2 regions of the Synechococcus sp. RS9907 genome follow, and region 1 is predicted to be linked to the other one. Evidence: predicted binding sites of a transcription regulator. Region 1 holds the regulator's gene; the other holds the start of a gene.
The links. Region 1 encodes NtcA, which controls nitrogen genes in cyanobacteria. Its sites were predicted from a motif close to GTANCNNNNGNTAC; they were not measured.

Region 1 (6,988 bases):
GCTGGCGAGACGATCCCTCGACCCACAAACAGCCTTAACCAACGGACGCCCGACGCTGATCGAGTTCTACGCCGATTGGTGCCAGGTCTGCAGAGAGATGGCCCCTTCGATGCTTGCTTTGGAGAAGCAAGCGCGAGATCGACTCGATGTTGTTCTGGTCAACGTCGACAACCCCCGTTGGCAAGATCTGGTTGATCGCTACGACGTCAACGGCATTCCCCAGTTGAACCTCTTCAACGCTGAGGGGGAAGCCAAGGGGCGATCCCTCGGCTTGCGCAGCGCTGAGGAACTCCAGCTGCTCACCACAGCACTGCTTGAAAATCAGCCGTTGCCGGCCTTGCCTGGCGTCGGCAACATCAGCCAGCTGCCGACGCCCCCCTCTGCGAACAACGCGATGGCAGGGGCCTCGAGCCCAGCCAACGCGGGGCCCCGCAGCCATGGTTGACACGCCTCGCCATGATCACCACAACTCGTCACTCTGACGCTCCCATGGACCGCTTTCGGGTCGATCTGATCGCAGCTACGCCGAACCCGCAGCAATGCGTGTACGCCGCCATGCATCAGGACTACAGCGAAGGATTCGTGGCCGGAGATCGTGCCAACTGGCCCGATGAGCAGCGGGCTGGAGAGATCTGTGTGAAACGCCTGCTGTCTGGAGAGCGCGGCCACTACGGTCCGATGGAGCATGCGCAGATCGTGCTGAATGTGGGCTGGTTCCCGCACTCGGTGATGCAGCAGGCCCGCACCCACCGGGTTGGGGTGAGCTTCGATGTGCAGTCGATGCGTTACACCGGTGAACGCATCTGCCGTGCAGCGGATGGAGCCCTGGACCTGGAAGAGGTGTTTTATCTGCGGCCCATCGGCGAGTACAGCGATCGGCAGGGCAAGAAATACGCCTACACCGAAGCACTACGCCAACAGGATCTTGATCTCTGCCGGAGCGCCGCCGAGCGCTACAGGGATCTGCTCAGGGCCGGCTTCGCCGAGGAGCACGCCCGCGGCATCCTCCCCTTCGACTACCGCCAGCATTTTGTGGTGAGCTTCAGCCTGCGGGCGTTCCTGCACTTCATGGATCTGCGGGCCAAACTCGATGCCCAGCTGGAGATCCGCCAGCTCTGTGATCTGATGTGGCCCCACATGTTGGAGTGGGCCCCTGAATTTGCAGCCTGGTACGAAAAAACCAGGCTGCACCGGGCGCGTTTGGCCCCCTAATCAGAGAGAACTACACCTTGGCCAGCGTCACCCGTTCCGGTTGGTGCTGGTATTTGCCTTGTCGATCGCTGTAGGTGGTCGAGCAGGGATCACCCTCAAAAAACAGCAGCTGACAGATGCCCTCATCGGCATAGATGCGGCAGTCAGCACCGGAACTGTTGCTGAATTCAAGGGTGAGGTGACCCTCCCAGCTCGCTTCTGCCGGGGTGGTATTCACGATGATTCCAAGGCGGGCATAGGTGCTCTTGCCCAAGCAGATCACGGTGATGTTGGGGGGAACCCGCAACTTCTCCAGGGCCACACCGAGGCCATAGGAATGGGCCGGGAGAATGAAATATCGCCCGTCTTCATCCTCATGCAGGGGAGTGGGTTCGAGGTTGGCCGGGTTGAACCGCTTGGGGTTCATCACCGTGCCTGGAACATGCCGGAAGATCAGAAATTCCTGGGGAGAAAGGCGTAGGTCGTAGCCGTAGGAGGAGCAACCAAAACTCAGCACCGGCCGCAGCTTCTGCTCCGGCTCCAGGTGACGGACCAAACCGCTCTGGAATGGCTCGATCATTCCCTGCCCGGCCTGTTCAGTGATCCAGCGATCGCATTTGAGCATCAGAAACCTCGCCGCAACTCCGTGACTTGATCTGCCATCTCCACCACACCGGCGGGGATTGCAGGTCCAGTGATGATCACATCCATCGAAGCGGGCCGCTGCTCAAGGGCTGCAATCACGTCCGCTTCATCCAGGTATCCGAAGGCCACGGCAAGGCCGAGTTCATCCAACACCAGCTGGTCGAGATCTCCCTGGATCAGATGCTGACGGCAGATGGACCAAACCTCAGCCACCGCCTCCGCACCACCGGGATGCCCCGGCGAAGAGAGGCAGAGGGGCACTTCCGGCCGCAGCCAGACGAGGCCTCCGCAGAGCTGCACCCGGCCGGCCGGTCCCTGCTGCACGCCCCCTTTGAGGAACTGACTGATCAGAACACGACTGCCCAAGCCGGCAGCTCGCATGGCCTGGCTGAGAACACTGGCGAAACTGCCTCGATAAGGCGCCGTATGCACTTGCAGCTGCCCTTCGGGAGCCACCAGATGTAGGGGTGGCGGATCAGAGACGGCAGGCAAGGGCCTCAGGCCCGCCCGTTGCAAGGCCTGCTGATCCCGATCCAGGGAATTTTGGAAGGAATGGGGGTCGGCGAGGCTTGTGGTCATCACGGAAGCATCTGTCCGGGAGACTCCGGCAAGACCTTGAATGTAGCGGCGAGATCACATTCCACAAGGGGATTGACACCACCCATGGTGTTTGGACAGGGCGAGAACCAACCGCCTGCGAGGCTTGACGAACTGCACACCACCGATGAGCCAATCCCCTGAACAACGCACTGATGGCCGTCGCCCGCAGCAGTTGCGACCGTTCTCGGTGACCTGGAATCCCATGGGCTTTGCCTTGAGCTCCCTTGTGGTTCATAACGGCCGAACCGCTGTTCTCTGTAGCGTTTGCTTGGAGGACAAGGTTCCCCGCTGGCGCAAGGGAGAAGGGTTGGGATGGCTCAGCGCCGAATACCGGTTGCTGCCCGGATCCACCCCACAGCGGCAATCACGGGAGCTGATGAAACTCTCGGGTCGCACCCAGGAAATTCAGCGACTGATCGGCCGAAGCCTGCGCGCCGTGATTGACATGGAGCGCCTAGGGGAGCGCACCTTGCTGATCGACTGCGACGTGATCCAAGCGGACGCTGGCACCCGGACGGCCTCAATCACCGGGGCTTGGCTCGCCCTGGACCAAGCCTGCCGATCACTGGTGGACCAGGGAGTGCTGGAGCAATCGCCCCTGATCGATCAGGTGGCGGCTGTATCCGTGGGCTTGGTGGATGGCCAGGCCTTGCTGGATCTGGACTACAGCGAAGACAGCCGAGCCGAGGTGGACCTAAACGTTGTGCAGTCCGGCGATGGCCGTCTGCTGGAAATCCAGGGAACTGCGGAGGGTGCGCCCTTCAGTCGCAGCCAACTCAATGAGCTGCTGGACTTAGCAGAGCCGGGATTGACATCCCTGATGCAGGCGCAACGCCAGGCCTTCAACGAGCACAGCAGCGTTACGTAATAACCGCTACATGGCAGCCACCGCCGGCTCCGTAGCTTCGCCACACCAGGGGGTTGTCATGACCAGTAGCCGAGGTTTCAGCCGATATGCCCCGCAGATGGTGGCTCCAGCTCCCAGCGCAGAGCCCGCCAACCGTTCTCTGCTTGAGATCATCCGAGATCTCGATGGCGCCAGCAGTGAACTGGTGGACCGCAACAAGACCATCTTTTTCCCCGGAGATCCCGCCGAACGGGTGTACCTGATCCGCCGGGGGGCCGTTCGTCTGTCACGCGTCTACGAATCGGGAGAAGAAATCACCGTGGCCCTGCTCCGCGAGAACAGCCTCTTCGGGGTGCTGTCGCTGCTGACAGGTCAACGGTCCGACCGCTTCTATCACGCTGTGGCCTTCACCCGGGTCGAAATGGTGACGGCACCAGCGACCTCCGTGAAGGCCGCCATCGAAGCCGACACCAGCGTTGGCCTGCGCTTGCTTCAGGGTCTCTCCAGCCGGATTCTGCAAACCGAGACGATGATTGAAACCCTCACCCATCGGGACATGTCATCCCGGCTGGTGAGCTTCCTGCTGGTGCTTTGCAGGGACTTCGGCGTGGCCGATGAGCTGGGCATCACCATCGACCTGCGCCTGTCCCATCAGGCCATCGCTGAAGCAATTGGCTCAACACGCGTCACAATCACGCGACTGCTGGGAGACTTGCGTCAATCCGGTCTGGTTCAGATTGACCGCAAGAAAATCACGGTTCTGGATCCGATCGCGCTGGCCAAACGCTTCAGCTAGGCCTGCCTTCGCCCGACTTGTGCAGCGATGAGCGGCTGGGCACTGATCCTGGTTCTGTTGGTGCTCGGGGGCGTGCTGTCGACCCTGGGCGACCGCTTGGGCAGCCGCGTCGGCAAAGCACGACTGAGTTTGTTCAGCATGCGCCCACGGCGCACCGCCGTTTTGATCACGGTGTTGACCGGCAGCCTGATCAGCGCACTCTCACTTGGCCTGATGCTTCTGGTGAGCCGGCAGTTGCGGGTGGGTTTGTTTGAACTGGATGCCCTGCAGCAGAAACTCCAGGACAGCCGTCAGCAGCTGAAGGCAGCCGAGCGGGAACGGGACAAGACCCGAACGGAAACCAAACGGATCGCCATTGAGCTCGAGCAATCACAGCAACGGGCCAACACCCTGCGCCTCGAACTGGCTCCTCTTCAGAAGGAGCTGGCCCAACTCGAAGCAGAACGTGAACGCCTCAGCCAGGACATCGCCTCCCGCGATGCGGACATCCAGCGCACGGAAGCCGAACTCAACAGCGTTCGCAGCCGCATCCGTGCCGGTGAGCAGGAACTCAAAGAACTCGAACGCAATCTGGTCGCCTTGCGGCGTGGATCGGTGGTGATCAGCAGCGGACAGACCTTGGCAAGAGCAACGGTTCGACTCGATGAGCCGGACCAGGCCAAACAGGCTGTCGACAGGCTGTTGCAGGAGGCCAATCTCAACGCCTACGGGAAAGTGCGACCTGGCGAAGCACCCGAACGCCAGTTGATCCGCGTTCCGCGCAGCGATGTGGAACGCCTGCAAAGCATCATCCGCAAACCGGAGACCTGGGTGATCTCGCTGCGCTCAGCCACCAATGTGCTGCGAGGCGAAACAGCGGTGTATGCCTTCCCCGAGGTGCGTCCGAACCGGCCGGTGACCCAACGCGGAGACGTGCTGGCCACCACCACACTGCAACCGGATGAACGCACACCAGAGGGCATTCGCACACGGTTGAACCTTCTCCTGGCCTCGGCCTATGCCGAGGTGCAGCGGCGAGGATCCCTGACCGAAGGCCTTCAGTTCGATGGATCAGCCCTCTCCCAACTGGCCCAGACCCTGATGGAAGGACCCAGCCAAAGCGTGGTCTTGAACGTGATTTCCGCACGGGTCAGCGACAGTGCCGACCCTGTCGTCGTCATCATTCAGGCCTCCCCATGAAACGGGTGGCCGTCCTCGATCCAGGCCGCTGCAAATGTGGTCTTGTGCTTGCCGATCTTCAGCTCGGCCTCGTGCAAGAAGGGCATGTGCTGGCCCCGGAGGCCGTTGAACCCTGGCTGGAGCAGTGGAATCAAGACCAAGCTCTCGATCGCATCCTGATCGGGGATGGCACGGGAAGCCGAGCCTGGATCCAGCGACTGGAGCGGCTGGGCCAGCTCACCGTGGTTCCGGAGCAGGGAACAACCCTGCGGGCGAGACAGCGTTACTGGGCGCTGTGGCCGGCTCGAGGTTGGCGACGGATGCTGCCGGCAGGACTGCGCATTCCACCGGTGGATCTGGATGCTGTTGCAGCTTTGGTGATGCTTGAGGAGCACCTGCAATACCGCCTGAAATGGCCTGAGCCTGCTCCCACGTTCTCGCTCAGAACCTGGCCCGGACCATGAAGGTGTAATCACCCCCCGGCTCCAGCCTGTAATCAGAACGCACCAGAAACCGCCGCAGGGCATCCTCGATCAGGGCACGTCCCAGGGATGGCTCCACCACCAGTTCACCGCGATCAAAGGCCCAGGAGAACTGCCACTCAAACCCTCCAGCAGAAACTTCACCCTCCACGCACTTGGCTTGAAAACACTGGCGGAGCACCCGCAAATGGGCCGTTGTCGCCGGAAGTGCCGGCATCAGTCGACCGACTCCAGGTCATAGCGGAACCCGTTGATCCAGGTTCCAGCGCGCTCAAAGCTCTGGCGCTGAAGACGTTGAATCCCATCCAGAACAGCATCGAGCACAGCGCCGACACAGGGTTGCTCCGCCTTGCTGAACGGACCAAGAACATGGGACACCGTTCGGGCGCGGCGTTCGGCAGGGTTCTCAGCCGGCGCACCAATGCCGATCCGCAGCCTGGGGAACGCCTGGGTCCCGAGATGCTGAATGGTGCTGCGCAAACCGTTGTGCCCGCCGGCACTGCCCTGGGCCCGCAACCGCAAACGACCCAGCGGAAGATCCATGTCGTCCACCAGCACCAGCAATTGGTGAGGCTCCAGGCCGAACCAATCGAGAGCCGCACGAATGGCACGACCGCTGTCATTCATGTAGGTCTGAGGCATCAGCAAGCGCAGCCGCTGCTCACCAACCCCTGTATCGGCTGCAAGACCGTGCAACTTGGCCTGCTGACGAAAACTGAACCCAGAGCGCTCACCCAAAAGCTCTAGGGCCATGAAGCCGATGTTGTGACGGGTGCCGGCGTATTTCGCACCCGGATTTCCCAGACCCACCACCAGCTTGAGATCAGTGGTCATACCGCTGGAACGACTCAGTCGCTGGGGGGAAGTTCTTCAACAGGCTTCGCAGCCTCACCGGAAACTTCCGGTTCAGCCATGGCTTTGTTGATCTCGCGTTCGAATTCCTTGGAGGCAGATTGGAAGCCCTTCAGGGTTTTACCAAGAGTCCGACCAAGCTCGGGCAGGCGTTTCGGCCCGAAAACCAACAAGGCAACGGCGCCGATAACCGCCATTTCGGGGAGACCGACGCCGAAGATGTTCATGGGTGCAGATCAGCCGAGGCCGTTCCAGTTCACGTTGATGCCCTCCAGGATGAGGGACTTGTTGTACAGCTGAAGAATCACCAGCAGAAATACCAGGAACAGCACCATGAAGATGCCCATCACGGGAGTGGTGCCCCATCCGGGAACCACTTTGCCGTACTCGGAGTTCAGTGGACGGAGAAGGTCTCCC
Region 2 (6,988 bases), 310 kb from region 1:
GGACGGGTCGCCATCGCCAACGCCCCGGGCACCGGCGTCGCCGACGACAAGCTGATCTACGCCCACGTGCCGGCGATGATCCGCTACTACCTCGATGAGGAGCCGATCATCGAGAACGTTCCCACCTATCTCTGCGCCCGACCGGACGACCGGCGCTACGTGCTCGAACACCTCGAGCAATTGGTGGTGAAGTCGGTGGCGGAAGCCGGGGGCTACGGAATGCTGATCGGCCCCCAGGCCAGCCGATCGGAGCTGGCGGACTTCGACACGAAGATCCGTGCGAATCCCCGCAACTTCATTGCGCAGCCCACGCTGCAACTCTCCACCGTGCCATCCCTCAGTGACGGTGAGCTCTACCCCTGCCACGTTGATCTGCGCCCCTACGTGCTGCGCGGCGCAAGCAGCTGGGTGAGTCCAGGGGGGCTGACGCGCGTGGCACTCAAGCGGGGCTCCCTGGTGGTGAATTCGTCCCAGGGCGGCGGCTGCAAGGACACCTGGATCGTCGACGACCAACGGATGGCGGCACGGCACCCCCAGGAGGCGGTGCCGTGCTGAGCCGCGTTGCCGATTCGCTCTACTGGATCAACCGCTATCTGGAACGGGCCGAAAACATCTCGCGCTTTCTGGAAGTGAGTGAGGCGATGGCGCTGGACTGTCCTCCGGGCAGCGCCGAACCCTGGCTGCCGCTGGTGGAGGTGACGGGGGATCGCCAGCGCTTCGATACGGCCTACCCCGATGCCACACCCAAACAGGTGGTGCGCTTCCTGCTGCAGGACCGCAGCAATCCCAACAGCATCGTGAGTTGCATTGCGGTGGCACGGGAGAACGCACGGCAGATCAGGGATGTGATCACTACGGAGATGTGGGAGCAGATCAACGATCTGCACTGGAGCCTTCAAGACGACGAAGACATCTGGCGCGAACCGGTGCAGGAACAACTGCGGATCATCCGCCGCGGCTGCCAGCTCGTGTACGGGATCACCGACACCACCCTGAGCCGCGATCTCAGCTGGCTGTTCAGTCAGCTGGGTCGTCTGATCGAACGGGCCGACAAAACCTCCCGCATCCTCGACGTCAAATACTTCCTGCTGCTGCCTTCCCCTGAAGAGGTGGGCGGCGTGCTGGACGAACTGCAGTGGATCACCCTGCTGCGCACAGCGGGGGCTTATCAGATGTATCGCCACAGCGTGCAACAAGCGATCAGCCCTGCAGCGGTGGCACGCTTTTTGCTGCTGGACCCCATCTTTCCTCGCTCGGTGCGGTACTGCCTCCAGGGCATCAGCGACACCTTGCAACAGATCCAGCAGCTCCCGAACCAAGACACGCCGGATGACCTCGACTGTTTGCGCGGTCAGCTCCTTGCCCGGTGGAGCTATGTGCGGATCGACAACCTGATCGAAGCCGGTCTGCATGAAGCCATTGATCAGCTGCAGCAAGACCTCAACCAACTCCACCACCTGATCCAGACCCGCTACTTCACCAGCGCGGACCTCCATTCCATCCCCACCGATCCCGCATGCGCGCTCTCATCATTCACCGCCTGACGTATCGGTATGACGCCCCGGTGTTCCTCGGGGAACATCGCCTTTGTCTGAGGCCTCGGGGGCAAGGATTCCAGACCCTGCTGGAGCATCAACTCAGCGTGTTGCCGGAACCGGAGCAACGTCGGGAACTGGTGGCCGCCAGCGGCGATGAAATCCAACGGCTCCGCTTTCTCGGCAGCACCGATGAACTCGTCTTTGAGGCCCGCAGCCTGGTGGAGACCCGGCCAGCACCCCCGCTGGAGAGCTGCTTCAACGGCCTCGAACCACCCCTGCCCTACCCGCAAGGCCAACTCAACAGCGATCTGCAGGGGGCACTGGAAGGCTGGTTGCCCAACGGCCAACACGAACCCTCGGCCATCGAGCTCACCCAGGAAGCCCTGATGGGCAGCAACCAGCAGACCCTGGCCTTTCTGAAGCAACTGATTGAACTGATTCAAGAGCGGGTGAAATACACCCAACGCCATGTGGGACCCGCCTGGCCGGCGGGCCGAACCCTGCGGGAGCGGATCGGCTCCTGCCGTGATCTGGCCATGCTGATGGTGGCCTGTTGCCGCGTGGTGGGTCTTCCGGCCCGCTTTGTGAGCGGCTATCAACTGCAGCAACCTCCCCCGAAGGAGTACGACCTGCATGCCTGGGCGGAGGTTTACCTGCCGGGAGCGGGCTGGCGGGGCTTTGACCCCAGTGCCGGGATGGAAGTCAACGAGCGCTATGTCGTGCTGGCCACCTCCTCCAAGCCGGAACTCACCGCGGCCGTGAGCGGCAGCTTCAGCGGCCCCCCTGGAGCCAACAGTGAACTGAACTGGCAGATTCAGATCAGAGAGGACGCCTCCGCAACGGAAACCCCCTCACGCAACCTGGTTCAGGCCGCCTGAAGCAACGGCTCCACCCCATGCAACTGGGGCTTCGGCGCCGAGCTGTGGGTGGCTGCCATCAAGGCCGGGATCTCGGCGCTGTTGTAGACGCGGAATTCCCTCACCAGAGAAGCGCCCTCCTCACGAACCGCCTGGTTCAGAACGACGGAACCATCGGGATCGGAGATCGAGCGGTGGAAAGTGCCAGGCGGGATACGAAGGATGTCACCACCGCTCTCGAGCCGAACGATGTGGAACGGCTGCTCCCAGGCCAGGTTCACCAGGAAGAAGGTTCTGCCGCCGCTTGCCGCAAGCAGATTGTCTTCCTGATGGGGATGCAGATAGAACTGCCAGGCTCCGCTCTCCGGATCGTTGGGGGGCGACACGGCCGGGCCGCTGTGAATCACCAGGTCGCGCGCGTTCGAGGTGTTCACGGTGACGTCGAAAAAACGAACCGACGGGGTGTCGCGGAAGCGCTCGTAGGCCAGCAGTTCAAACATGTCGATGGATCCTGAGGGATCCTTCAGCTGCCCCGTTGTACCGGGGGCATCACGCAAAAACGGTGACGATCACGACGGTTCAGCCCCCCAAATACGCCATTTCCGCATGGGTTGACGCAACAGCGGCTGGATCACGCTCCTCGCTGTAGCGGTCTTGGCGTCGCTGCCAGAGCTGGCGCATGGCCTGCTCAAGCTGAGGCTCTGAGGCGAGCGCGGGCTTGAGATCGGTGCCTTCAGCAGAAAACAGGCAGGTGAACGCCTGCCCATCAGCGGTGACACGCAAGCGGTTGCAATCCCCGCAGAACGGCTCACTGATGGAGGCAATCACACCGATGGTTCCAGCACCATCGCGGTAGTGCCAACGCCGGGCCGTCCCACCCCGCGGGCGACCCAAAGGCTCCAGGGGCCAACGGGCATGAATGTGCTCCACCATCTGCGCCGCCGGCAGCACCTGGTCCAGCGTCCACTGGTTGCGGTTGCCCACATCCATGTATTCGATCAAACGCAGCTCCATCCCCTGCTGCCGGGCCAAATTGGCCAAGGGCAACAGCTGATCGTCATTGATCCCCCGTTGGATCACGGCATTGAGCTTGAGCTCGCCGCATGAGGGGTCAAAGCCAGCGGCGCAGGCCGCCGCGATGCCGTCCTGCACCTGGCGCACCAGGCGGTCTCCAGCCACGGCACCACCCTTGAGACCAGCCATGCGCGCCGCTGCCTCCCCTTCCGCCGCATCCAGGCTGATGGTGATTCGATCCAGCCCTGCGGCACGCAACGCCCGCGCCATCGGTTCCGACAACAGCACCCCGTTGCTGGTGAGCGCCACGGCCTGCAAACCAGCGATCGGATCCGAACGATCCCGCCGGGCCTGGGCCACCGCCTCCAACAACGGCAACAAGCGCCGGCTCAACAACGGCTCTCCACCGGTGAGCCGCAGCGTTTGTGCCCCCAGGCGCGCGGCCACACGAATCACGCGCATCTGCTGCTCCAGCGTCAGCAGGCCAGGGGGCTCCTCCACATCCGGACAGCAGTACGGACAGGCGAGATTGCAACGGGCCGTGAGCGACAACCGCAACACCCCGATGGGCCGGTTGAGGCGGTCTGCGAGCGGCAACAACGTGCTCATCCCTCCAACGCTGCCAGATCTGCAGGGCAATTGGCATTCACCAACGCCTTTTGAGGCAAGCGCACCGCCTGATGGGGAACGCAGGTCAACCAATCCATCCAGCGCAACTCGCCGCGTTGCAGTTGCTGATCAAGGCAGGAGCGGAAGGGAGAACCGGAGGGGATCACCGCCAGCAACGGCTGCAACCGTTGCCCGTCATGGGCCACTGCTGCTTGATCGGGGGCACGATTCCAGGCTGCGATCAGCTGCCGGACAACGGCGGTGCGCAAACGGGGCATGTCCACCGGCAGCACCAACACAGCCTCCCCAGGCTGAGACGGCAACAGCCTGGCCAGCGCCTGCAGAGGGCCATTCCAGGGAGGGGGCTCCAGCAGCACGGAACATCCCGGCCGGTGGGCAAGCAGCTCTGCGTGGGCGGCATGACGACTCAACACCTGCACCGGATAACCGAGGGGCAGCAGCTGGTCGACCAGGGCCGTGAGCCAGACACCACCGGAGGGATGCGGCAGGAGGGCCTTGTCACGCCCCATGCGACGGCTGCTTCCGCCACTGAGCACACAAACCCGCAAGCCTTGGTTCACATCGCCGACCAACAATCTGCACCAGCGGAGTCCAACAACCCACAAAAGTTGCAACCGCTACCAAATCATTGCCGCACAAGAACGTCTGATCCGATCAATCAGCCCCGTTGATGTTTGCTTCGGCACAGAAAAACAGAAATTGGTAACCAATCCGACCAAACACGGGCCCGACGAATTGATTAACTGCGCGGGTCAAACGGATTCTCTTTTCGACCGTTTTGCCATCCCCGGGCACCTTTCCTTTTGAAGCCCGAGGTTCCTTCTCTTCTCCTCAATGCTTGGCGACCTTTGGTCGTTCCAGGGCAGGTACCGAACCCTTCACCTGACCTGGATCGCCTTCTTCCTGACCTTCGTGGTCTGGTTCAACCTGGCCCCTCTGGCCACCACCGTGAAAGCGGACCTGGGTCTGACCGTTGGTCAGATCCGCACCGTGGCCATCTGCAACGTGGCCCTCACCATTCCGGCGCGCGTGCTGATCGGCATGCTGCTGGACAAATTCGGACCCCGGATCACCTATTCCTCGATCCTGGTGTTCTCGGCGATTCCCTGCCTGCTGTTTGCGTCCGCTCAGGACTTCAACCAGCTGGTGGTGGCCCGTCTGCTGCTCTCCATCGTTGGCGCCGGCTTCGTGATCGGCATCCGCATGGTGGCCGAGTGGTTCCCTCCCAAGGAAATCGGCCTGGCTGAAGGCATCTACGGCGGCTGGGGCAACTTCGGCTCCGCCTTCTCCGCCCTCAGCATGGTGGCCCTCGCTGGCTTCCTCTCCTTCTCCGGCGGCTTCGAACTGCCCACCGGCGCTGTTCTGAACTGGCGCGGTGCCATCGCCCTGACCGGCATCGTCTCCGCCGTCTACGGCCTCTTCTACTTCTTCAACGTCACCGACACCCCCCCCGGCAAGACGTATCAGCGCCCGGCGAAATCCGCCGGCCTGGAAGTCACTTCCATGCGCGACTTCTGGGGTCTACTGGGCATGAACGTGCCCTTCGCAGCCATCCTTTGCGTGCTCTGCTGGCGCCTTTCCAAGGTGGGCTTCCTCACCGCAAGCACCTACCCCCTTGCCCTCGGTGCCGTTGCCGTCTGGTTTGCCTTCCAGACCTGGGGAATCATTCGCACCAACCGCGACCTGATCCTCGGCAACAAGGTTTATCCCAAGGAAGATCGCTACGAGTTCCGCCAGGTGGCGATCCTCGAGCTCACCTACATCGTGAACTTCGGCTCTGAACTGGCCGTGGTTTCGATGCTGCCCACCTTCTTTGAAACCACCTTCGATCTGCCGAAGGCCACCGCCGGAATCCTGGCGTCCTGCTTCGCTTTCGTGAACCTGGTCGCCCGCCCTGCTGGCGGTCTGATCTCCGACCGCGTCGGCAGCCGCAAGAACACCATGGGCTTCCTCACTGCCGGTCTCGGCGTGGGCTACCTGGTGATGAGCATGATCAAGCCCGGCACCTTCACCGGCACCACCGGCATTGCCGTTGCCGTGGTAATCACCATGCTCGCTTCGTTCTTCGTGCAGTCCGGTGAAGGCGCCACCTTCGCGCTGGTGCCCCTGGTTAAGCGTCGCGTCACCGGCCAGGTGGCCGGCCTGGTTGGTGCCTACGGCAACGTTGGTGCTGTGACCTACCTGACCATCTTCAGCCTCCTGCCGATGTGGATGGGCGGCGGCGGCGAACCCACCCCCGAGGTGATCGCGGCTTCCAACAGCGCCTTCTTCCAGATCCTGGGTGTGGCCGGTCTGATCGTGGCCTTCTTCTGCTTCTTCTTCCTGAAGGAGCCCAAGGGGTCCTTCGCAGACCTGCACGAAGGCGAAACCGCCTGATCCATCTCCCTCCGCAGCACCCTGTCGCTGCACAACGACCCGGAGCTTCGGCTCCGGGTTTTGTTCTTTTTTTGGTTCCTGCATGACCAACTCACCCCGCAGCGTGCGCAGCCAGTGCCCCTACTGCGGCGTGGGTTGTGGCCTGGAGCTCTTGCCTCCTGCCGTGAAGGGTGAGGCCGTGAAACGGGATGCCGAGGGCAACCCGATGTGGACCGCCCGCGGCGACCGCGAACACCCCTCAAGCCTTGGCCAGGTCTGCATCAAGGGCGCCACCGTCGGCGAAACCCTGGCCCCAGGCCGCCTGCGCCAACCCCTGTTCCGCCAGACCCTTGAGGACGACTTCGCGCCGATCAGCTGGGACGACGCTCTCAACAAAATCACCGGCCAGATCCAGGCGAGCGTGGCCCGGCGCGGCAACGCCGATGGCATCGCCATGTACGGCTCCGGTCAATTCCACACCGAGGATTACTACCTCGCCCAGAAGCTGCTCAAAGGCGCCCTGGGCACCAACAATTTCGACGCCAACTCACGGCTGTGCATGAGCTCAGCGGTGGCGGGCTACACCCGCAGCCT

Region 2: a site for NtcA is predicted at 4,647-4,660, ahead of SynRS9907_RS13630 (molybdenum cofactor guanylyltransferase). Genes of this name have one in related genera too.

The regions. Positions count from the first base shown of each region.
Region 1 covers NZ_CP047944.1:242,960-249,947, reverse strand. The annotation lists gene SynRS9907_RS01285 (thioredoxin domain-containing protein) at 1-445, shown strand, start outside; gene thyX (FAD-dependent thymidylate synthase) at 490-1,212, shown strand; gene dcd (dCTP deaminase) at 1,223-1,816, opposite strand; gene SynRS9907_RS01270 (cob(I)yrinic acid a,c-diamide adenosyltransferase) at 1,816-2,415, opposite strand; gene rph (ribonuclease PH) at 2,561-3,304, shown strand; gene ntcA (global nitrogen regulator NtcA) at 3,363-4,079, shown strand; gene SynRS9907_RS01255 (DUF3084 domain-containing protein) at 4,107-5,258, shown strand; gene SynRS9907_RS01250 (resolvase) at 5,255-5,701, shown strand; gene SynRS9907_RS01245 (DUF3146 family protein) at 5,679-5,936, opposite strand; gene pth (aminoacyl-tRNA hydrolase) at 5,936-6,553, opposite strand; gene SynRS9907_RS01235 (TatA/E family twin arginine-targeting protein translocase) at 6,568-6,798, opposite strand; gene psbH (photosystem II reaction center phosphoprotein PsbH) at 6,808-6,988, opposite strand, start outside.
Region 2 covers NZ_CP047944.1:2,519,129-2,526,116, forward strand. The annotation lists gene SynRS9907_RS13605 (circularly permuted type 2 ATP-grasp protein) at 1-555, shown strand, start outside; gene SynRS9907_RS13610 (alpha-E domain-containing protein) at 549-1,544, shown strand; gene SynRS9907_RS13615 (transglutaminase family protein) at 1,517-2,416, shown strand; gene SynRS9907_RS13620 (redox protein) at 2,404-2,895, opposite strand; gene SynRS9907_RS13625 (GTP 3',8-cyclase MoaA) at 2,975-4,018, opposite strand; gene SynRS9907_RS13630 (molybdenum cofactor guanylyltransferase) at 4,015-4,611, opposite strand; gene SynRS9907_RS13635 (NarK family nitrate/nitrite MFS transporter) at 4,874-6,415, shown strand; gene SynRS9907_RS13640 (nitrate reductase) at 6,498-6,988, shown strand, end outside.